DNA from 3 places in the Pseudomonas sp. S2_F07 genome. Region 3 is predicted to be linked to each of the others. Evidence: predicted binding sites of a transcription regulator. Region 3 holds the regulator's gene; each other region holds the start of a gene.

Region 1 (7,830 bases), 1.0 Mb from region 3:
CAATGCATCGCCAATGCTCGCTTCGCCCAAGGCATCGACCCGTACCAGCAAGGCGCTGGCGTTGTCCTGGCTGCCCGCCAGGTGCGCGGCATTGACCAGGGTTTGCGCAGCGCTGTGCAAGTCCGGTTGGTCCCGCAGGATCGCGGCAATGGCGGTATCGCCCATGACGGCCCAGACGCCGTCGCTGAGCAGGACGAAGCTTTCATCGGGGCGCAACTCACCGTCGAGAAAATCCAGCACCAGGTGTTGATCGAGCCCCAGTGCCCGTTTCAGCACATGCTGCATGCCCGGCTGGTCCCAGACGTGATCCTCACTGATTCGCTGCAATTGGTCGGCGTGCCAGCGATACACCCGGCAATCGCCGACATGGGCCAGGGTAAAACGCCGGCCACGCAGGACCAGCGCACTGAGGGTGGTCAGCAGCGGTTGTCCGCCGCCATTGGCCTGCAACCAGCGGTTCTGCGCCAGCAACAGACGATCGAGCGCCTGTGCGACGCTCCAGGTTTCCGGCGTGGCGTAGTAATCCAGCGCCAGGGCCTGCAGCGTCGAACGGGCGGCCAGACCGCCATCGACGCACTGGCTGACACCGTCGGCAATCGCGAACAGGTAACCCTTGCTCGCGGCCAGCGCCGGAGCCGGCGTGACCAGGCGCAGGGCATCCTGGTTTTCCTCGCGGGGACCGATGGCACTGGCTTCGGCGAAACTCAGTTGCAGGCTCATCGAGGCCTCAGACCCGCGCAGCCGTCACGGCGGCCGAACCCCAGGTGGTTCTCCAGCGACGTTTCACGCCGTGCAGACCGAACCAGGCCAGGACGCCGAGGCTGGCGAACAACCACAGCGCCAGTTGATAGCTGCCGGTGCTTTGCTTGATCGCGCCCATGCCGGCCGCGAGGGCAAACCCGCCGATACCGCCGGCCATGCCGATCAGGCCGGTCATCACGCCGATTTCCCGGCGAAAACGCTGGGGCACCAACTGGAATACCGCGCCATTGCCTGCGCCCAGACCGAGCATGGTGCAGACGAAAAGTGCCAGGGCGGCGTAGGAACTCGGCAGGTTGAAGCCGACCACGGCAATGCAGGTCGCCGCGACGGTGTACATCGCCAACAGGGTCCGAATGCCGCCAAACCGGTCAGCCAGTGCACCACCCAGGGGGCGCATCAGGCTGCCACCGAACACGCAGGCAGCGGTGTAGTAGCCGGCAGTCACCGGGTTCAGGCCGTACTGGTCGTTGAAATAACCGGGCAGGGCGCTGGCCAGGCCGATGAAACCGCCGAACGTCACGCTGTAGAAAAACATGAACCACCAGCTGTCACGATCACCCAAGGCCTTGAAGTAGTCGGCCATGGATTTGGCTTTTGGCCGCTCGGGGGCATTGCGGGCCAGCCAGGCGAAGACGACCAGGGTCAGGATCAACGGAATCAGGGCAAAGCCGAACACGTTGCTCCAGCCAAACGCCGCCGCCAGCACCGGGGCGATCAATGCCGCGAGGACCGTGCCCGAGTTACCCGCGCCGGCGATGCCCATGGCCTTGCCTTGATGCTGCGGCGGATACCACTGGGAGGCCAGGGGGAGGGCGACGGCGAACGAAGCGCCGGCCATGCCGAGGAACAGGCCCAGCAGCAAGGCTTGCTCGTAGCTGTGGATCCCGAGTTTCCAGGCGCCGAACAGGGCGCAGATCACGATGACCTGGCCGATCAGGCCGGCGGTTTTGGGCGACAGGCGATCAGCCAGCATCCCCATCACGAAGCGCAACACCGCCCCGGCCAGAATCGGCGTGGCGACCACCAGCCCCCGTTGCTGTGTCGTCAGCTGCAGGTCAGCGGCGATCTGCACCGCCAAAGGACCGAGCAGGTACCAGACCATGAAACTCAGGTCGAAATAGAGGAACGCTGCGAACAATGTGGGTGTATGGCCGGATTTCCAGAAGCTTGAATTCATTGCGCACCTCAGCTGTGAAGAGTCTCGAAAGGAGTCATGAGCTTGCAGGTGGGGCGCCGATACGGCCGCACCACCGGCCCCGTGCTCTGGGGCCAAAACGAAAAAACGCCGCCACCCGATCCGCCAAGGGCAAATGAGGTGAGCGACGTCTTTGTCGTAGGTGGGGCAACCGCCGTTGGTTACCTGTAGTGATTACCTAGCCAGATCTGTGCCATATCGGAAATTTGTGTAAAGCAAAAAAATCGCAGCCTTCGGCAGCTCCTACAGGGGAATCTGTGCACCCCGTAGGAGCTGCCGAAGGCTGCGATCTTTTGTTGTTCAACCCAATAATTCACTCATGGCAATAATCTGCTCCGCCACTTGAATCAGCTTCTGCTGGCGGCTCATCGCCTGGCGGCGCATCAGTGTGTAGGCCTCTTCCTCGTTGCAGTCCTTCATTTTCATCAGCAGCCCCTTGGCCAGTTCGATGCGCTTGCGCTCGGCCAATTGCTGGTCGCGGGCATGCAACTGGGCGCGCAAGGCCTGGTCACTCTCGAAGCGTGCCATGGCCACATCGAGAATCGGCTGCAGGCGTTGTGCGTGAATGCCTTCGACGATGTAGGCACTGACCCCGGACTTGATCGCCTGGCGCATCACATCGGGGTCGTGTTCGTCCGTGAACATCACAATCGGGCGTGGCTGGTCGCGCGTCACCAGCACCACTTGTTCCATGACATCGCGGCCCGGTGACTCGGTATCGATCAGAATTACATCCGGACGCACCGTTTCGACGCGTTCGGGCAAGTCGATGGTCAGGCCGGATTCATCGATCACTTCGAATCCGGCTTCGGTCAGGGCGGCCTTCAGGCGTCCGACTTTTTTGGCGGTGTCGTTGATCAGCAGGATACGCAGCATGTTCGTGGTCTCCTGTCAGCGGCTGGCGGATCGGTGCGAGCTGTCGCTCATTGCATGCAGTTTGAAACTGCGGGCATAACCGGCCGGGTCCGAGCCGTCCCAGATTTTGCCGTCGATCAACTGACTGCTGCGCATTTCCCCGGCTGACGAAGCGACGCCGACGGCACGGGCGGCTTCACGGTAGAGGTCCAGTTGCTGGACCTGCCGGGCCACCGCGAGATAGTCCGGGTCATCGCGCAACAAGCCCCAGCGGCGGAACTGGGTCATGAACCACATGCCGTCGGACAGGTACGGCAGGTTGACCTCGCCGTCCCCGTGCAGGCGCAGCGCGTGCGGGTCTTGCCAGCGGTGGCCAAGGCCGTCGGCGTATTCGCCCAGAAGGCGCGGTTCGATGCAGTCCAGTGGTGCGTCAAGGTACTGCGCGGCACTGAGCAGTTGTGCGGTGCTGCGGCGATTTTCGGTGCTTTCTTCGATGAAGCGGCTGGCTTCCAGAATCGCCATCACCAACACCCGGGCGGTATTGGGGTATTGCTCGACGAACGCACGGGTGCAGCCGAGGACCTTTTCCGGATGATCGGGCCAGATGGTCTGGGTCGTGGCCAGGGTGAAACCGAGGTCCTGTTGCACGGCGCTGGCGGACCAGGGCTCGCCGACGCAGAAGCCGTCGATACGCCCGGCCCGCAGGTGCGCGACCATTTGCGGTGGCGGTACCACCACGCTGTCGACATCCAGCAGTGGGTGAATGCCCTGGCTGGCGAGCCAGTAATACAACCACATGGCGTGGGTGCCGGTGGGAAACGTCTGGGCGAAGGTGAGTTTTGAGCGAGTTTGGTGCACGTGCCGATCCAGTGCTTCAGGACTGGTCACTCCAAGCGCCTGCAGGCCGTGGGACAGATTGATGCTCTGACCGTTCCGGTTCAGGCCCATCAACACGGCCATGTCGGTCGCGGCCACGCCACCGATGCCCAGGTGAACGGCGTAAATCAGGCCATAGAGGCTGTGGGCGGCATCGAGTTCGCCGCTGACCAGTTTGTCCCGCAGGTTGGCCCAGGACGATTGCCGCTTGAGGTTCAGGGTCAAACCGTGGGGCTGGGCGAAGCCCTGTGTGGCGGCGACAACCACAGAAGCGCAGTCGCTCAGGGCCATGAAGCCGAGATTGATTTCGGTTTTTTCCGGGGCATCGCTGCCATTGACCCAAGCCAGGGGGCCGGCTGACGGTTCGTTCATCGCGTGTTCACCTTGCAAAAAAAACGTCGTCCCGAGTTCTTGCTTGAGCAGGCCGGGGACGACGCCATTGTCTTTGCACACATTCGGTCGTTGGCATGGGTGCTGGTGCCCAGAGTGGTGCAAGGCATATGCCATTATCCGTTGATTTGATCACGCGCCTCGCTTGCCACCCCGTTGCCCGGCTATAATCGCCGCCTCAATTCGCCGCCAATCGAGTCAAATCCGCCCATGTACACCCTGGCCCGTCAGCTGTTGTTCAAACTCTCCCCGGAAACCTCCCACGATCTGTCCCTGGACCTGATCGGCGCGGGCGGGCGTCTTGGGCTCAACGGCTTGCTGTGCAAGGCCCCGGCGAAGCTGCCGGTGAATGTCATGGGCCTGGATTTCCCGAATCCGGTAGGTCTGGCCGCCGGCCTGGACAAGAACGGCGCAGCCATCGATGGTTTCGCCCAGCTGGGTTTCGGTTTTGTCGAAATCGGCACCATCACGCCGCGTCCGCAGCCGGGTAACCCGAAGCCACGTCTGTTCCGCTTGCCGGAAGCCGAGGCGATCATCAACCGCATGGGTTTCAACAACCTCGGTGTCGATCACCTGCTGGCCCGCGTGGCGGCGGCCAAGTACAAAGGCGTGCTGGGCATCAACATCGGCAAGAACTTCGATACGCCGGTCGAGCGTGCCGTGGACGACTACCTGATCTGCCTGGACAAGGTCTATGCCCACGCCAGCTATGTGACGGTCAACGTCAGTTCGCCGAACACGCCGGGCCTGCGCAGCCTGCAATTCGGTGACTCGCTCAAGCAGTTGCTGGCCGATCTGGCCGAGCGCCGCGCGGAACTGGCATTGCGTCATGGCAAGCATGTACCGCTGGCGATCAAGATCGCGCCGGACATGAGCGACGAAGAAACCGCACAAGTTGCGCAAGCGCTGATCGAAACCGGGATGGATGCCGTCATCGCCACCAACACCACCCTGAGCCGCGCAGGCGTCGAAGGCATGGAGCATGGCGAAGAAGCCGGTGGCCTGTCCGGCGCACCGGTTCGTGACAAGAGCACCCACACCGTGCAAGTGCTGGCGTCGGAGCTGGGTGGGCGTTTGCCGATCATTGCGGCGGGCGGCATTACCGAAGGCAAGCACGCGGCCGAGAAAATCGCAGCGGGCGCGAGCCTGGTGCAGATCTATTCGGGCTTCATCTACAAAGGCCCGGCGCTGATTCGTGAGTCGGTAGACGCAATCGCAGCGCTACGCTGATCCCCTGTAGGAGCTGCCGAAGGCTGCGATCTTTTGATTTTAGAAATCAAGGTCAAAAGATCGCAGCCTTCGGCAGCTCCTACAAGGTAATGGGGTATATGGGACAGGCATAAAAAAGGGCTCCTTGAAGGAGCCCCTGGGCCGGAGCCCGCCGTCCGGATGGGACGTGCGTGGTTAATTCAGTACAAAGTCAGATTGTCGTGTCGGAGTGTTGTGCCCTGTAATTAGCCGACGGCGTGAAGTTCGTTGAGTCTGTGGATTCCCGCAGTGCCGGTCATACCGTCCCAGTTGTCGCCGCGTCCTTCTCGCCAGCCGTTGATCCAGGCTTGACGTACCGACGGTAGAGTAAATGGGCAAAGCTCACGGGATTTACCACCAACGCCATATTGATATCCGCGCAAAAATGCTCTTTCCAACGGATCACGCTTAAGTCTTCTCATAGGGTGTTGCCCTCACTTGTTGACTGTATTTATCGCGTCGACCTCTATTGAGGTCTGGCAGAAAAACTCTGCCGTTGGGGGCTCGTTGCCGGCGTGACGAGCCAAGGTGTTGGCGTCATTGCGGCGCCAACCTGTATTGAGTTCTAACCAATGCGTCACATCGAGGGAATGATCGTTTTGTCATAAGGACGTAACCGTTCATGTGCTAACGCCATAAGTAACAGAGCAGTTGTAGCGTATTTATTGGCCAAACCCCGGTATGATCGGCTCTGCGCTGGATGATGGGCTTAATCCTTTACTGAGAATGGCTCCCGTTGCCGGGAAGCACTATTCGACGAAGGGTCGACTTATGACATTTTGTTGCATCAACTTTTTTATCTGTCCTTGCATCTAAGCTCATTTAACCCGGGCAGCAGGGGTGGAACGGCACACCTTCGTGCCACGCGGGCGTTCTTCGAGAAAAGCGCCTGATTGAAAACCGGACCGGCAATGCGTTGCCCGGTCACTCAGCTAAAGGTTCTGGAATTCCCATGTCCGATCGTTTCGAACTCTTCCTCACTTGCCCAAAAGGCCTTGAAGGCCTGCTCATCGAGGAAGCCGTCGGGCTTGGCCTTGAGGAAGCGCGGGAGCACACCTCTGCCGTGCGTGGCATGGCCACCATGGAAACCGCTTATCGCCTGTGCCTGTGGTCGCGCCTGGCCAACCGCGTGCTGCTGGTGCTCAAGCGCTTCCCGATGAAGGACGCCGAAGACCTGTACCACGGCGTGCTGGACATCGAGTGGCAAGACCACATGCTCAATGACGGCACCCTGGCCGTCGAATTCAGCGGCCATGGCTCGGGTATCGACAACACCCACTTCGGCGCGCTGAAGGTCAAGGACGCCATCGTCGACAAACTGCGCACCCCGCAAGGCGACCGTCCGTCCATCGACAAGCTCAACCCGGACCTGCGTATTCACCTGCGCCTGGACCGTGGCGAAGCCATTCTGTCCCTCGACCTGTCGGGTCACAGCCTGCACCAGCGCGGCTATCGCCTGCAGCAAGGTGCGGCACCGCTCAAGGAAAACCTCGCGGCCGCCATCCTGATCCGTTCCGGCTGGCCACGTATCGCGGCCGAAGGCGGCGCACTGGCTGACCCGATGTGCGGTGTCGGCACCTTCCTGGTGGAAGCGGCGATGATCGCTGCCGACATCGCGCCGAACCTGCGTCGCGAGCAGTGGGGCTTCACCGCCTGGCTCGGTCACGTCCCGGCGCTGTGGAAAAAATTGCATGAAGAAGCTTCTGAGCGCGCAGCGGCCGGCCTGGCCAAGACACCGTTGTGGATCCGCGGCTACGAAGCTGATCCGCGACTGATTCAACCGGGTCGCAACAACGTCGAGCGTGCCGGCCTGAGCGAGTGGATCAAGATCTACCAGGGCGAAGTCGCAACTTTCGAGCCGCGTCCGGACCAGAACCAGAAAGGCCTGGTGATCTGCAACCCTCCGTACGGCGAGCGTCTGGGCGATGAGGCGAGCCTGCTCTACCTCTACCAGAACCTCGGCGAGCGCCTGCGTCAGGCCTGCCTGAACTGGGAAGCAGCGGTGTTCACCGGTGCGCCGGACCTGGGCAAGCGCATGGGCATCCGCAGCCACAAGCAGTATTCGTTCTGGAACGGCGCCTTGCCGTGCAAGCTGCTGCTGATCAAGGTGTTGCCGGACCAGTTCGTCACCGGCGAGCGTCGTACTCCGGAACAGCGCCAGGTCGAGCGCGAGCAAGCCGCCTATGATCAGGCGCCGAACGAACCGCAAGAACGCAAGTTCAACAAAAATGGCAACCCGATCAAACCGACGCCGGCACCGGCTCCGGTGGTCGAGCAGCCGCGCCTGAGCGAAGGCGGGCAGATGTTCGCCAACCGCCTGCAAAAGAACCTCAAGGCCCTGGGCAAGTGGGTCAAGCGTGAAGGCATCGACTGCTACCGCGTCTACGATGCCGACATGCCGGAATACTCCATGGCCATCGACCTGTATCACGATTGGGTCCACGTCCAGGAATACGCCGCGCCGAAATCCATCGATCCGGAAAAGGCCTCGGCGCGCATGTTCG
Region 2 (7,830 bases), 1.1 Mb from region 3:
AGGCCTCGGTCGGTAACGTGCGCATGGGTTGGGATTCACCAGTCAAGGAAGTGGTCAATCCGTCCTTCATCGAGCTCAACGGCCGTGGTGGCCTGGGCTGGCTGGAAGGCTTCAATGAGCTGGTCACCCGCTGCGGTTACGAGTGGGTCGGCCACCCCGGCATCGACAACGGCGAACTGCTGACCCTGCACGGTCGCGCTGCCAATATCCCGGCCAACAAAGTCACCTTGCACATTGATGAAAAACCGCCGTACGCCATCAGCCTGCGCGGCGAGCTGAAAGAGCAGGCTTTCAAGAAAGTCGACTTCTCGGTCGCGACCGAACTCGTCACCGAGCCCGGCAGCGTAGCGTTCGCCCTCAACGACACCCTGACCAACAACGGCGACTATCCGAAGGAATACCAGGCGCTGTATCACAGTAACTTCAGCACCCCATTCCTGGAGCAGGGCGCCCGCTTCGCTGCGCCGGTGAAACAGGTGTCGCCGTTCAACGATAAAGCCAAAAGCGATTTGCCGGACTGGCAAACCTATCGCGGACCGACCAAGGACTACGACGAAACGGTTTACAACGTAGTGCCCTACGCCGATGCCAAGGGCGATACATTGACCGTCCTGCATAACAAGGCCGGCAGCCTGGGCGTCTCGGTTGGTTTCAACACTCAAACACTGCCCGTGTTCTCCCTGTGGAAAAACACCGATACCCAAGGGCAGGGCTATGTCACGGGACTGGAGCCAGGCACGAGTTTTTCCTACAACCGCCGGTATCAGCGGCCTCTGAACCTGGTGCCAATCATTGGGCCGAAGGAGCAGAAGCAGTTCCGCATCAGCTACGGCTTGCTGGCGGATAAGATCGCTGTGGATAAGGCGTTGAAGCAGGTCAGCGAGATTCAAGGTGGGCGGGATACTGAGGTGCGGCAGACGCCGTTGGTTGACCTTACCAAGGGTTGATTTTCGCCGTCTTTGCGAAAAGCCGCTTATTGGCCGAAAAAACGCTTACAAATTTGAGCTACTGGCTTGTTGGCCGATATTGCAGTGCTTCGGCCAAGTGCTCGCGTCTGATTTCATCGACTTGTTCAAGGTCCGCAAGAGTGCGCGCTACTTTGAGCAGTCGATGGGCCGCTCGCAGTGACAAGGTCAGTCGTTCACACGCCGTCTCCAGCCAGGTTTCGTCTGTTGTGGATAACTTGCAGTGTCTGCGCAGGCCCGGCAAGTCGAGAAAGGCATTGGCACAGCCTTGGCGCTTTTGTTGCCGTTCGCGTGCATCGGCAACCAACCCGGCGGCGGTGGCAGTGTCGTCGCCGGGTTTTAACGCAGGATTCAATGCCGTGGCTTCGCGAGCAACCGTCAGGTGCAGATCAATACGATCCAGCAGTGGCCCCGACAGTTTGTTGCGATAGCGCTGAACCATGTCCGGCGTACAGGAACAACGGCCACTCGGTTCGCCAAGATATCCACAGGGGCAGGGATTCATCGCGGCGACCAGTTGAAAGCGAGCCGGGAAGCGTACGCGGTCCTTGGCGCGGGAAATCACGATGTGGCCGGATTCGAGTGGCTCTCTCAACACCTCCAATACCTTGCGATCAAATTCCGGGAGTTCATCGAGGAACAGCACGCCATGGTGAGCGAGGGTGATTTCTCCCGGTTGCGGTTTTGAGCCACCGCCCACCAGTGCCGGTCCTGAGGCGGAGTGGTGTGGCTGTCGGAAGGGGCGCTGTGGCCAGTGGCTCAGTGGTACACAACTGGCGACGGATTGAATCGCTGCGACCTCCAGTGCTTCGCTCTCGGCCAAGGGTGGCAGCAGCCCTGGCAATCGGCTCGCCAATAGCGTCTTGCCTGTACCCGGTGGCCCGCTGAATAGCAGGTTGTGCGCACCCGCTGCCGCAATCAGCAGTGCGCGTTTGGCTGCCATTTGCCCCTGGACTTCATTCAAGTCGGGATAGGGTTTGCTGGCGTAGAGCAAACCATTGGAGGCGTAAGGCTCGATGGGCGTGTGCCCATTGAAATGTGCCACTGCCTGCAGCAGATGGTCCACTGCGATGACCTTCAACCCTGACGCCAGGCAGGCCTCTTCGGCATTCGCCTGCGGCACCATCAACCAGCGCCCGGCCTTGCGCGCCGCCAATGCCGCCGGCAGCACTCCACGGACCGGCCGCACTGCACCGGAAAGCGCCAGCTCCCCCAGGCACTCCACGTCATCCAGCGTCAGCGTCGGCACCTGCACGCTGGCCGAGAGAATCCCCAGGGCAATCGCCAGATCGAATCGCCCGCCATCCTTGGGCAAATCAGCGGGCGCCAGATTCAGCGTGATCCGACGCGCAGGAAACTGCAGCCCCGAATTGATGATCGCACTGCGCACCCGGTCTTTGCTTTCCTTCACTGCGGCTTCAGGTAGACCGACCATCGTCAACGACGGCAAGCCGTTGGCCAGATGAACTTCTACGGTAACGGCAGGCGCTTCCACGCCCACCTGGGCGCGGCTGTGGACGATGGAGAGGGACATGGTCGTTCCTTGAAATTACGGGGAGCCGCTTCCTGCGGTTTTTCAAGGGTAGTCAGGAGATGAGCATTTCGCGTGGTGTCAGGGAAGGTGAATTTTCGCAGGATGTTGCGAGCTATCGCCGGACGGGCGGGCAGCAAAAAACCGCCATTCAAGCGGTTCTTTGGTAAACAGTTTCAGACTCTTTTACCGGCAAGTAAGCCCGGAGGTTCAAGGTCTTTGCCGTGAGCCGCAGCGACATCAAGAAATCGTTGTTGATTGGCTGAAATCTTGCCGCCTAGCCGAAGTGCTTCAGCATGATATTGAATAATGAGTAAAAGCTTGGCTTTTCGCTTTCTTTGAATCATGGACACCTCCTGTGCCTTGGAGTGAGATCGATACTATTAATCGTCCAGGTAAATGACAAGTCGATTGTTCTGGTCGAAGCTGAATCCGAGGTTCTGGTAGTAGGGGACGACATTTGGGCCAGGATCCTGAATCTCTATTTCTTTGCACCCCAGCATTCGTGCATAGGTATCTGTAGCCAGCAGTGCCATCGGAGCGATCAAGCCACGAAGAGGATGAGACCTGTCTGGGTGACCCTGCAAAAGAATGATCTTTATGCAAATAGCGCTTTTACGCGGAGTGGCATAACACAGACCACATAGTTTCTGTTCGTACCAGATGGCCAAATCCAGTCCCTTGGCATCTTTGCACTTCCAGTTCGACACGCTTTCCCATGGGAAGAGTGCAGCTTCCAACCACGGGAGGCAGGCAGTAATCGCAGCTGGAGTTATTGGGTCGAACCTAACCGCCTCGGTGTTGAGTTTCCTGGCCCGAGATTTACAGTCCTTGACGAACATTTTATATGCGAGCTTTCGTGCATCTGATTTGTAAGTCTGGTTTCGAAGTTCGGTGCCTTTTCCTTTTCTTCTCATTGCTGGCGTCTATCGAGTAACAAGGCGAAAAGCGTAAAGAAAAGGGTGAGGACTGATAAATCAGGCCGGAGCGCCGCTTTTTGTAGGACCCTGCCGAGAAAGATGAAGGACGTCGGTGAAAGAGCGTGGATGGTCTTGCCGGATGAAGGTTGCTGCTTATGATCTCGCTGAATGCAGCCTTAGGAGGCGTGAATGAACAGGAATGGGATGCGCCCGATTCATCCTGGCGAAATTCTCAGTGAGGAGTTTTTGAAGCCACTGGGCGTTACAACCGATGCTCTGGCTCGCTCGTTGAACGACCCGGAGGCGGAAATAAGCGATGTTGTGAATCAGCGGAGCGGTGTCAGTGTTGGTCTGGCGCAAAAGCTATCCATCAACCTGAACACCACGCCCGAGTTCTGGCTGAATCTGCAATCGACCTACGAGTTGCGCTCGGCCCAGATCGAGCGTGGTTGAACGTTAAATATTCAAAGCGACTGCAAGACGAGTGAAGCCCGCTTCCACCACGGTTTTACCGGGCGTCTTGCCTGCTCCTGCTCTGTCATCATCTGCGGCACATCCTGCAACCGAATCCACGGCTGGTTGTTCCAGTGCAGCAGGCTCAACGACATTTCCGGCCAGTTGAGCAGGCTCAGTTGCGGGCGTTCGGTTGTGGTGGGGTATTGGGCATCTCGCAGGGCGGGAACAACTTCGTGGGTGAGCCATTCACGCAGAGCTCGGTACTCGGGGCAGTAGTGGTAGACCAGTAATGCGTAGACGCCGGATTCGCTGACCAGCAGGGTGTTTTCGATATGTCCGTGGATGAGGGTTTTGGCTGTTTGGTATTGGTCGGGGTCGAGTTTTCGGACTTGGCGGTCGTTGAGGTAGATGCGTAGCAGTCGCCCTAGGTCGCGGGCGCTGAACCAGGGTTGGTTTTGTATCAGGAGGGCGTGGAGGTGGAGTTTGTGGCGGGTGAAGACTTGCGGAATCAGGTAAGCATCATCTCGATTCATTGATACAGCTCCTTTTGCTTAAGGGCTGCCGGCAATTGTCGCCAAACAATTGGGTGGCAGTTGTACGCGGGTTGGCGAACCGGAGCAAAAGGAACCCGGCAGACCCGGAGATCTCCCACGCACAACCGCCATGACTTGCGTCGATGGTCGTCATGCTCCTTTAGCTTCCGGGTCGCCAAACCCAGTGCTGAACATTCAGCTGAGGGTGAGCTTAGGAACCGGAGATCTGCGGCGCAATCGGACGGCGGTGTGATGTTTGTAGGACGTTGCCGGGATTGTTGCGGGGCTTGCGATCAAAAGATCACAGCCTGCGGCAGCTCCTACAGGTGAAGTGCAAGGTCGTGCCGACCTTCAATCGCGAGCAGGCTCGCTCCCACAGGGGGACTGCATTTCACATCAGAATTTATTCAGTCGGCGGATTCAGCTTCGCTTCCAGCTCCGCCACCTTCGCCTCAAGGCTCTCCAGCCGAGCCCGCGTGCGTGCCAGCACGACCATCTGGCTATCGAATTCTTCCCGGCTCACCAGATCCAGTTTGCTGAAGCCGCTCTGCAGCAGCATTTTGAACTGGCTTTCGATTTCAGTTTTCGGCAGAGGCGTATCGCCGCTGAAGAGGCGGGAGGCGGTGCCGGTGAGGGCGTCGAGGAAGTCTTTTGGCGCGAGCATGGGCAATGTCCTGGAAACAATGACGGGCAGTGTATCACGCAGTGTCTATAGTCATTTGCGCGGGCAAGGGATGCACACTTTTCGCGCATTGGGACGGACGGTGCCGCACCGTTGTTGTGCGTAACCCGGCGAGTGTTGTTGCGATATGGCGGACATCTGCCGGCAAAAGATTGAAAACTATGGGTTTTGTGGAGATGGCAAGGTTTCTGCTTAGATGCTGGTGACCCATGCACTGATGCAGTCACTGTGACGAACGCAGTGCGCCAAGCGAAGCGGGGGAGTGTTTCGTGAGGAGCGTCGGACGGGCAGGTCAGGGCCGACGATGCGTTACAAAGCCAGGCACTGCGCTTAGACTTGAGTCGGGTTTGTTTTCCTGGGGCAAGTCCACCAATTCGGGAGAGAGTTTTCATGAAGCTAGTCACTGCCATCATCAAGCCGTTCAAGCTGGACGACGTACGCGAGTCGCTGTCCGAGATCGGCGTGCAGGGCATTACCGTCACTGAAGTCAAAGGCTTTGGTCGGCAGAAGGGTCACACCGAGCTGTATCGCGGCGCGGAATACGTGGTCGATTTCCTGCCCAAGGTGAAGATCGACGTCGCCATCGACGACAAGGATCTGGACCGGGTAATCGAGGCCATCACCAAGGCTGCCAACACCGGCAAGATCGGTGACGGCAAGATCTTCGTGGTCAATCTGGAACAGGCGATTCGCATCCGTACCGGCGAAACCGATACCGACGCAATCTAAGCCGCCACAAACCCAACGCCCCAGGAGAAAACAATATGACTCTGCGTAAATTCGCAGGGCTAGGAGCCCTGTTGTCCATCGTAATGCCCAGCCTTGCTCTGGCGGCAGACGAAGTGGCGGCCCCAGTCCTCAACTCCGGCGACACCGCCTGGATGATGACCTCGACGGCCTTGGTGCTGTTTATGACCATTCCCGGCCTCGCGCTGTTCTACGGCGGCATGGTTCGGTCGAAAAACATTCTTTCCGTGATGATGCAGTGCTTCGCCATTACCGGTCTGATCAGCGTCCTGTGGGTCATTTATGGCTACAGCATCGCGTTCGACACCACGGGCATGGAGCAAGGCGTCGTCAACTTCAACTCGTTCTTCGGCGGCATGGGCAAGGCATTCCTCGCCGGCATCACGCCAGCCAGCCTGACCGGCCCTGCGGCGCTGTTCCCTGAGGCGGTATTCGTCACCTTCCAGATGACCTTCGCGATCATCACCCCGGCGCTGATCGTCGGTGCGTTCGCCGAGCGGATGAAGTTCTCCGCGATGCTGGTGTTCATGGGCATCTGGTTCACCCTGGTGTATGCGCCGATCGCACACATGGTCTGGTCCGGCAACGGCGGCCTGATGTGGGACTGGGGCGTGCTCGATTTCGCCGGTGGCACAGTGGTGCACATCAACGCCGGTGTGGCTGGTCTGGTTGCCTGCCTGGTGCTGGGCAAGCGCAAGGGCTTCCCGACCACGCCGATGGCTCCGCACAACCTCGGTTACACCCTGATGGGCGCGGCCATGCTGTGGGTTGGCTGGTTCGGTTTCAACGCCGGTTCCGCCGCTGCGGCCAATGGCACCGCCGGCATGGCGATGCTGGTAACTCAGATTGCTACCGCCGCTGCCGCACTGGGCTGGATGTTTGCCGAGTGGCTCACCCACGGCAAGCCTAGCGCACTGGGCATCGCTTCGGGCGTGGTTGCCGGTCTGGTGGCAATCACCCCGGCTGCCGGCACTGTCGGCCCGATGGGCGCGCTGGTAATCGGTCTGGCGGCTGGCGTGGTGTGCTTCTTCTGCGCCACCACCCTCAAGCGCAAGCTCGGCTATGACGACTCCCTGGACGCCTTCGGTGTGCACGGTATCGGCGGTATCCTCGGCGCAATCCTGACCGGTGTGTTCGCTGCTCCGTCCCTGGGTGGCTTCGGCACCGTGACCGACATCGCCGCGCAAGTGTGGATTCAGTGCAAAGGCGTGGGCTTCACGGTGATCTACACCGCGATCGCTACATACATCATCCTCAAGGTGCTGGATGCGGTCATGGGCTTGCGTATCAACGAAGAAGAAGAGGCGGTCGGCATCGATCTGGCGCTTCACAACGAACGCGGCTACAACTTGTAAGCAAGCGCTAAAAAAACTGCCCGGCTTGCCGGGCATTTTTTTGTCTGGAATTTGTTGTTGAAGGCTGGGCTGAAAGGTTTTTTCCTACAGGTTTTACGATGTTTACGTCGGGTGTTTTTGTGCAGCCAAAGGCTTACAGGATTGAAGGAATATTAGGGCCTTTGTTTTTTCCCAGAGCGCGCTAGAATGCGCCCCGAACGTGCGGAGAACTGTATGTGGCAACAGACTCTGATTACCTTGCGGGCGAGGCCCCGGGGCTTTCATCTGGTAACGGACGAGTTACTCGCCGGCCTGCCTGAACTCAAGGCGTGTCGGGTCGGTCTGTTGCATTTGTTGCTGCAGCATACCTCGGCGTCGTTGACCATCAACGAGAACGCCGATCCGGCGGTACGTCGCGACTTCGAACGATTTTTCAATCGTCTGATCCCACAAGGAACAGACGGCTATGAGCATAACGACGAAGGCCTGGACGACCTCCCGGCGCACTTCAAGGCCAGCGTGCTTGGCTGTCAGCTCAGTTTGCCGATTTCGGCAGGCCAGCTGGCGTTGGGGACCTGGCAAGGCGTTTATCTGGGCGAGCACCGTGATCATGGCGGTGCCCGTAAAGTCCTCGCCACCGTACACGGTGAAGAGGCATAGCC
Region 3 (7,830 bases):
GTCGACGACGAAGGCACGCCGACCGAGTGCACCACGCTGATCGAAAACGGCGTCCTCAAGGGCTACATGCAGGACAAGCTCAACGCCCGCCTGATGGGCGTGGCACGCACCGGTAACGGTCGTCGCGAATCCTACGCGCACTTGCCGATGCCGCGCATGACCAACACCTACATGCTCGCTGGCGAAAGCGACCCGGCGGAAATCATCGCCTCGGTGAAGCGTGGCATCTACTGCGCCAACCTGGGTGGCGGTCAGGTGGACATCACCAGCGGCAAGTTCGTGTTCTCCACCAGCGAGGCGTACCTGATCGAGGACGGCAAGATCACCGCTCCGGTCAAGGGCGCGACCCTGATCGGCAACGGGCCGGAAGCCATGAGCAAGGTATCGATGGTTGGTAATGATCTGTCGCTGGACAGCGGCGTGGGCACGTGTGGCAAGGATGGGCAGTCGGTGCCGGTGGGTGTCGGCCAGCCAACGCTGAAGATTGATGCGATCACCGTGGGTGGCACGGGCGCATAACGACGGGGATATCCCCTGTAGGAGCTGCCGTAGGCTGCGATCTTTACCCAGACAATTGAGTTCTGAGCGAAAGATCAAAAGATCGCAGCCTTCGGCAGCTCCTACAGGACGGGAAGGGCGTTACTCAGCGCAGACCGCGTTGAGTCTCGTCCAGCTCACGGATGTACTTGAAGATTTTACGGCTGGAAGCAGGAGGCTTGTTTTGCGCAACCTCATGCTGGGCCTGACGGATCAGGGAACGCAATTGCTGGCGGTCCGCGTCCGGGTAATCGACGACGAACTTTTCCAGAACGGCATCGTCGCCGGCAATCAGACGATCACGCCAGCGCTCCAGGTTATGGAAGCGTTCGTTGTATTGACGGGTGGAGGCATCGAGTTGATCGAGCAGAACCAGAATGGCGGCAGTGTCCTGATCGCGCATCAGTTTACCGATGAACTGAAGGTGCCGTTTACGCGCGATATTCGCGGTGTGCTTGGGCGCATCGGCCAGAGCCCGACGCATTCCGTCGGTCAAGGGCAGTTTTGCCAGCAAGTCAGGCTTGAGTGTTGTAAGGCGCTCGCCAAGGTCAACCAGAGCATGCAGCTCGCGTTTTACCTGGGATTTGCTTTTTTCTCCCGTATCGAGGGAGTCGTCGTAAGAATCAACCATGGTGGCCGTCCGCAAAGAAACGCCGCCATGATAACCAGTCGGGGGCCGCTTGTCCGGCCCGGTCGCTCGATGACCGTTACCGAAAGCAGAATTTGAGTGGAGAACAGCATGAGTGCAGTTGAAAGCGTCGGCCCACAAGCGTTGCCGGCACTGCAGGAACAAGTCGAGCAGATCATCGCTGAAGCCAAACGCCAGGGCGCCAGTGCCTGTGAAGTGGCGGTGTCACTGGAGCAGGGTTTGTCGACCACGGTGCGCCAGCGTGAAGTCGAAACCGTTGAATTCAACCGCGACCAGGGTTTTGGCATCACCTTGTACGTCGGTCAGCGCAAAGGCTCGGCCAGCACTTCGGCCAGCGGCCCTGATGCGATTCGCGAAACCGTCGCCGCTGCACTGGCCATCGCCAAGCACACCTCGGAAGACGAAGCCTCGGGTCTTGCGGATGCCGCGCTGATGGCGCGGGATATTCAGGATTTCGACCTGTTCCACCAATGGGACATTACGCCGGAACAAGCCATCGAACAGGCCCTGGCCTGCGAAGCCGCGGCGTTTGCCGCCGACAGCCGGATCAAGAACGCCGACGGCACCACCCTCAGTACCCATCAGGGCTGCCGCGTTTATGGCAATAGCCACGGGTTTATCGGCGGTTACGCATCGACTCGCCACAGCCTGAGCTGCGTGATGATCGCCGAGGCCGATGGCCAGATGCAGCGTGATTACTGGTACGACGTGAACCGCCAAGGCAATCTGCTCGCCGACCCGGTGAGCATCGGTCAGCGCGCAGCGCAAAGGGCGGCGAGCCGTCTGGGCGCGCGTCCGGTGCCGACTTGCGAGGTGCCGGTGCTGTTTTCCGCAGAGTTGGCCGGGGGGCTGTTCGGCAGTTTCCTGTCGGCGATTTCCGGCGGCAGCCTGTATCGCAAGTCTTCGTTCCTTGAGGGCACTCTCGGGCAGAAGCTGTTTCCGGAGTGGCTGACCATCGACGAGCGTCCGCATCTGATGCGTGCCATGGGCAGCGCAGCGTTCGACGGTGATGGTTTGGCAACCTACGCCAAACCGTTCGTCGAAAAAGGCGAGTTGGTGTCGTATATCCTCGGCACCTATTCCGGCCGCAAGCTCGGCATGCCGAGCACGGCTAACGCCGGCGGCGTGCACAACCTGTTCGTCACCCATGGCGACGAAGACCAGGCCGCCTTGCTGCGGCGCATGGGACGTGGCTTGCTGGTGACTGAATTGATGGGGCAGGGCCTCAACATGGTGACCGGCGATTACTCCCGTGGTGCAGCGGGTTACTGGGTCGAGAACGGTGAAATCCAGTTCGCGGTGCAGGAAGTGACCATCGCCGGCAACATGCGCGACATGTTCAAGCAGATCGTGGCCGTGGGTAACGATCTTGAATTGCGCAGCAACATTCGCACAGGTTCGGTGCTGATCGAGCGGATGACGGTGGCGGGTAGCTAAGCCTCGGCCGCTGTACAAAAAAAGGCGCGTCACCCATTGGGTGGCGCGCCTTTTTTATTGACTACACGGCAACCTCCTTGCAGGAGCGAGCTTGCTCGCGAAGCGGAGTGTCAGGCGACATTGAAGTTGAAAGTGGTGATGCCATCGTCGGAACGCCGCCCGGAGCAGGCTCGCTCCTGCAACGGCTGGGCCTATCTTCTTTTCTGTAGCTTTTATTCGCCTTCGTCGAAGAAGTTGTTGATCAACGCCACCAGCGCATCCAGCGCTTCCTGTTCCTGCTCGCCTTCGGTGCTCAAGTGGATCGTGGTGCCTTTGCCGGCGGCCAGCATCATCATCGCCATGATGCTTTTGCCATCGACCATGGACTCTGGTGTCCGACCGGCCCGGATCTGGCACGGGAACTGACCCGCTACCCCAACGAATTTTGCAGAAGCGCGAGCGTGCAGGCCCAATTTATTGATGATTTCGATTTCCAGAGCAGGCATCGCGATGTGAATCCTTTAGCTGAGGTCGCGGTGGCGGACCTGGACGTTCTTCAGGGATTGTTGCAGCGTCTGCCCCAGACGCTCGGTCAGGTAGACGGAACGGTGATGTCCGCCAGTGCAGCCAATGGCAATGGTGACGTAGGCGCGGTTGCTGGCGGCAAAACGAGGCAGCCACTTTAGCAGGTATGTGGAAATGTCCTGAAACATCTCTTCGACATCCGGCTGTGCCGCCAGGTATTCGGCAACCGGTTGATCGAGCCCGGACTGCTCGCGCAATTCCGGTTTCCAGTAAGGGTTTGGCAGGCAGCGCACATCGAAAACCAGGTCGGCGTCCACCGGCATGCCGCGCTTGAAGCCGAAGGACTCGACCAGGAAGGCAGTTCCCGGCTCGGGCTGATTCAACAGGCGCAGTTTGATGGCGTCGCGCAGCTGGTACAGGTTCAGGCTGGTGGTGTTGATCTTGAGATCGGCAAGGTCGGCAATCGGCCCGAGCAGGGCGCTCTCAACGTTGATGGCTTCGGCCAGCGAACGGTTGGCGTTGCTCAGGGGGTGGCGTCGGCGGGTTTCCGAGAAGCGCTTGAGCAGGGTTTCTTCGTCGGCGTCCAGATACAGCACATCGCACTGGATGTGGCGGGCACGGACTTCCTCGAGCAGGTCGGGAAAGCGTGACAGGTGGCTTGGCAGGTTGCGCGCGTCAATGGAAACGGCGACCAGCGGCTGCAACATCTCGGTATGAACCAGGGCGCGCTCGGCCAGCTCCGGCAGCAGGCCGGCGGGCAGGTTGTCGATGCAGTAGTAGCCGTTATCCTCAAGTACGTTGAGGGCGGTACTTTTACCTGAGCCGGAACGGCCACTGACGATGATCAAGCGCATGATTACTGACCGTTTTGCTCGTTCAGGACAACCTGATACAGGGCTTCGTTACTTGCAGCACTACGCAGCTTTTCACGCACGTCCTTGCGGTCGAGCATGCTGGCGATCTGTCGCAGCAGCTCAAGGTGCGCATCGGTGGCGGCTTCCGGGACCAGCAGCACGAACAGCAGGTCAACCGGCGCACCATCGATGGCGTCGAAATCGATAGGGGCGTCCAGGTGCATCAATGCACTGATGGGCGAAACACAGCCCTTGAGACGGCAATGTGGAATGGCGATGCCGTTACCAAACCCGGTGGAACCGAGTTTTTCACGAGCAATCAGTGCCTCGAAGACATCTTGCATCTCCAGGGCCGGCACTTCGCGGGCGATCAGATTGGCAATTTGTTCGAGGGCTTTCTTTTTACTGCCTCCCGGCACGTTCACCAGGGAACGGCCGGGGGTCAGGATACTTTCAAGTCGGATCATGGGTAGGGAGTGTTAACGACCGGTTGCGCCCTGTAGGAGGCTCTGGGTCTTTTCCTTATGCTTTTTGAGTTGTTTATCCAGCTTGTCGGTGAGTGCGTCGATCGCGGCGTACATATCGGTATGCTCCGCGTTGGCGACCACTTCATTCCCGGGAATATGCAGCGTGGCTTCGATTTTCTGCTTCAGTTTTTCGACGGTCATCGTGACCTGCACATTAGTGATCTTGTCGAAATGTCGCTCCAATCGTTCGAGTTTTTCGCCGATGTAGGTGCGAAGAGGTTCGGTCACTTCCAGTTGGTGTCCACTGATGTTGACTTGCATACAGCTTCTCCTTCGTTGCCAGTGCATAAAGCGGTAGACCAGATGATCTACCACTGGAACGCTGTGGCGTGGCCCTACATCAACCGCTTGCGTTCGCTCGAAGGCGCGATCCCGAGGGATTCGCGGTACTTGGCGACGGTGCGGCGAGCCACCTGAATGCCTTGTGCCTCCAGTAAACCAGCGATCTTGCTGTCACTCAACGGCTTTTTCTGATTTTCCGCTGCAACCAGTTTTTTGATGATCGCCCGGATCGCCGTGGACGAGCATTCGCCGCCTTCGGAGGTGCTTACGTGACTGGAAAAAAAGTACTTCAGTTCATAAATGCCCCGGGGGGTGTGCATGAATTTCTGGGTGGTCACCCGTGAAATCGTCGATTCATGCATGCCGACCGCTTCGGCGATGTCATGCAGGACCAGCGGCTTCATGGCTTCGTCGCCGTACTCCAGGAAGCCGCGCTGATGCTCGACGATCTGGGTGGCAACCTTCATCAGGGTTTCATTGCGGCTCTGCAGGCTCTTGATGAACCAGCGGGCTTCCTGCAGCTGATTGCGCATGAAGGTATTGTCGGCGCTGGTGTCGGCGCGGCGCACGAAACCGGCGTACTGGGCATTGACCCGCAGCCGTGGCACCGACTCCTGATTGAGTTCCACCAGCCAGCGCTCGTTGTCCTTGCGCACGATGACGTCAGGAACGACGTACTCGGCTTCGGTGGACTCGATCTGCGAGCCCGGGCGCGGGTTTAGGCTCTGGACCAGCTCGATGACCTGGCGCAGTTCGTCTTCCTTGAGCTTCATGCGGCGCATCAACTGGCTGTAGTCACGGCTGCCAAGCAGGTCGATGTAATCGCTGACCAGGCGCTTGGCTTCGGCCAGCCAAGGGGTCTTGGCAGGCAGCTGGCGCAATTGCAGCAGCAGGCATTCACCGAGGTTGCGGGCGCCGATGCCGGCTGGCTCGAATTGCTGGATGCGGTGCAGGACGGCTTCGATCTCGTCCAGTTCGATGTCCAGTTCCGGGTCGAAGGCTTCGAGGATTTCCTCGAGGGTTTCGTCCAGGTAGCCCTGATTGTTGATGCAGTCGATCAGGGTCACGGCGATCAGGCGATCGGTGTCGGACATCGGGGCCAGGTTCAGTTGCCACAGCAAGTGGCTCTGCAGGCTTTCGCCGGCCGAGGTGCGGGTGGTGAAGTCCCACTCGTCATCATCATTGCTGGGCAGGCTGCTGGCGCTGGTCTGGTAAACGTCTTCCCACGCGGTGTCGACGGGGAGTTCGTTGGGGATACGCTCGTTCCAGTCACCCTCATCGAGGTTATCAACCGTCGGGGCGCTTTCCTGATAGGAAGGTTCCTGGATGTCAGTGTTGGGCTTTTGTTCGGCGTTGTCGGCCAAGGGATCGGAATTGTCGAAGTCGTCGCCTTCTTCCTGGCGTTCGAGCATCGGATTTGACTCCAGGGCCTCCTGGATTTCCTGTTGCAGGTCCAGGGTCGACAATTGGAGCAGGCGGATGGCCTGTTGCAGCTGCGGTGTCATCGTCAGCTGCTGGCCCATTCTCAAGACTAGCGATGGTTTCATGGCAGGGGCTTAACACCTTATTCGCCGGCGCACATGCGCCATCCACTACAGGGCGCCGGGGCGCCAAACTTAAGCAAATTATATGCCTGAAACTAAAGGGTTTGCCTAGAGCGCTGTAACAATAAAAAACTATAAAGCGGTGTTGCTGCGCTGCCCTTGTTGAGGGCTGACCACGCTTGTCGGCACGGTGAGTGCCCGGGCGATGGCCTGGGCACGACTCAGTGCTTACAGGCGGAACTCATGGCCCAGATACACTTCCTTGACCAGGTCGTTGGCCAGGATGGTCTCTGCGTCGCCCTCGGCGATCAGTTGGCCGTCATTGACGATGTAGGCGGTTTCACAGATATCCAGGGTTTCACGAACGTTGTGGTCCGTGATCAGCACGCCAATGCCCTTGGCCTTGAGGTGGTGAATGATCTGCTTGATGTCGCCGACCGAAATCGGGTCCACGCCGGCGAAGGGTTCGTCGAGGAGGATGAATTTCGGGTTGGTGGCCAGGGCGCGGGCGATTTCCACGCGACGACGCTCGCCGCCGGACAGGCTCATGCCCAGGTTGTCGCGGATGTGGCTGATGTGGAATTCCTGCAGCAGGCTTTCCAGTTCCTTGCGACGGCCGGCCTTGTCGAGTTCCTTGCGGGTCTCGAGGATGGCCATGATGTTGTCGGCCACCGACAGCTTGCGAAAGATCGATGCTTCCTGCGGCAAGTAACCGATACCGGCCTTTGCGCGGCCGTGCATCGGCTGGTGGCTGACGTCCAGGTCATCGATCAGGACGCGGCCCTGGTCGGCTTGCACCAGGCCGACGATCATGTAGAAGCAGGTGGTCTTGCCGGCGCCGTTCGGGCCAAGCAGGCCGACGATCTGGCCGCTGTCGATGGACAGGCTGACATCACGCACGACCTGGCGGCTCTTGTAGCTCTTGGCCAGATGCTGAGCTTTCAGAGTTGCCATTACTGGGCCTTTTTCTCGTCGGTTTTCTTCTTCGGCTGGATCACCATGTCGATACGCGGACGCGCCTCGGTGACCTTGCTGCCTGTGGCGCGACCGGCGCTGGCGAGCTTCTTGTCGGTGTCGTAGACAATTTTCTCGCCTTGGGTGACGTTGTTGTCCTTGTCGACAACTTTGGCCTTGTCGATCAGTACGACGCGATTTTGCGCGGCGTGGTACTGGATCGTCACGCCCCAGCCCTGCACGGGCTTGGTGTCGCCAGCCGTTTGCAATTGCTCGAAGTACGCCAGGTTGCCCACCGAGGTCACTACGTCAATGTCGCCAGTCGGGGTGCGGGTGATGGTAACGGTGTTGCCTGTCACCTTCATCGAGCCTTGGGTGATGATCACGTCACCCTTATAGGTAGCAATACCTTGCTTGTCGTCCAGTTGGGCATCGTCGGCCTGGATGCGGATAGGCTGCTGTTGATCTTCCGGCAGAGCCCAGGCGCTCACGCTTCCCAGTGCTGCGCCCAGACTGAGCAAAATCGGGAGGGTTTTAACGAG

What was found. Region 3 encodes sigma-54, which starts transcription at its own class of promoters, with help from an activator protein. Its sites were predicted from a motif close to ANTGGCATNNANNTTGCTNT; they were not measured.
Region 1: the regulator sigma-54 is predicted to act here: its motif matches at 4,177-4,196, upstream of AB4O40_RS26545 (CmpA/NrtA family ABC transporter substrate-binding protein).
Region 2: the regulator sigma-54 is predicted to act here: its motif matches at 5,263-5,282, upstream of glnK (P-II family nitrogen regulator).

What each region holds. Positions count from the first base shown of each region.
Region 1 covers NZ_CP162758.1:5,829,537-5,837,366, forward strand. Annotated here, with positions in the region: gene AB4O40_RS26530 (protein kinase domain-containing protein) at 1-720, opposite strand, end outside; gene AB4O40_RS26535 (nitrate/nitrite transporter) at 728-1,939, opposite strand; gene AB4O40_RS26540 (ANTAR domain-containing response regulator) at 2,258-2,833, opposite strand; gene AB4O40_RS26545 (CmpA/NrtA family ABC transporter substrate-binding protein) at 2,849-4,060, opposite strand; gene AB4O40_RS26550 (quinone-dependent dihydroorotate dehydrogenase) at 4,289-5,308, shown strand; gene rmf (ribosome modulation factor) at 5,533-5,748, opposite strand; gene rlmKL (bifunctional 23S rRNA (guanine(2069)-N(7))-methyltransferase RlmK/23S rRNA (guanine(2445)-N(2))-methyltransferase RlmL) at 6,279-7,830, shown strand, end outside.
Region 2 covers NZ_CP162758.1:3,690,007-3,697,836, reverse strand. Annotated here, with positions in the region: gene AB4O40_RS16800 (aldose 1-epimerase family protein) at 1-947, shown strand, start outside; gene AB4O40_RS16795 (YifB family Mg chelatase-like AAA ATPase) at 1,006-2,499, opposite strand; gene AB4O40_RS16790 (hypothetical protein) at 2,673-2,843, opposite strand; gene AB4O40_RS16785 (hypothetical protein) at 2,880-3,413, opposite strand; gene AB4O40_RS16780 (HigA family addiction module antitoxin) at 3,606-3,869, shown strand; gene AB4O40_RS16775 (BRO-N domain-containing protein) at 3,881-4,405, opposite strand; gene AB4O40_RS16770 (accessory factor UbiK family protein) at 4,809-5,069, opposite strand; gene glnK (P-II family nitrogen regulator) at 5,478-5,816, shown strand; gene AB4O40_RS16760 (ammonium transporter) at 5,852-7,189, shown strand; gene AB4O40_RS16755 (secondary thiamine-phosphate synthase enzyme YjbQ) at 7,403-7,828, shown strand.
Region 3 covers NZ_CP162758.1:4,810,911-4,818,740, forward strand. Annotated here, with positions in the region: gene tldD (metalloprotease TldD) at 1-519, shown strand, start outside; gene yjgA (ribosome biogenesis factor YjgA) at 644-1,168, opposite strand; gene pmbA (metalloprotease PmbA) at 1,277-2,623, shown strand; gene AB4O40_RS21740 (HPr family phosphocarrier protein) at 2,836-3,108, opposite strand; gene rapZ (RNase adapter RapZ) at 3,124-3,981, opposite strand; gene ptsN (PTS IIA-like nitrogen regulatory protein PtsN) at 3,984-4,448, opposite strand; gene hpf (ribosome hibernation-promoting factor, HPF/YfiA family) at 4,461-4,769, opposite strand; gene AB4O40_RS21760 (RNA polymerase factor sigma-54) at 4,844-6,337, opposite strand; gene lptB (LPS export ABC transporter ATP-binding protein) at 6,563-7,288, opposite strand; gene lptA (lipopolysaccharide transport periplasmic protein LptA) at 7,288-7,830, opposite strand, start outside; gene lptC (LPS export ABC transporter periplasmic protein LptC) at 7,823-7,830, opposite strand, start outside.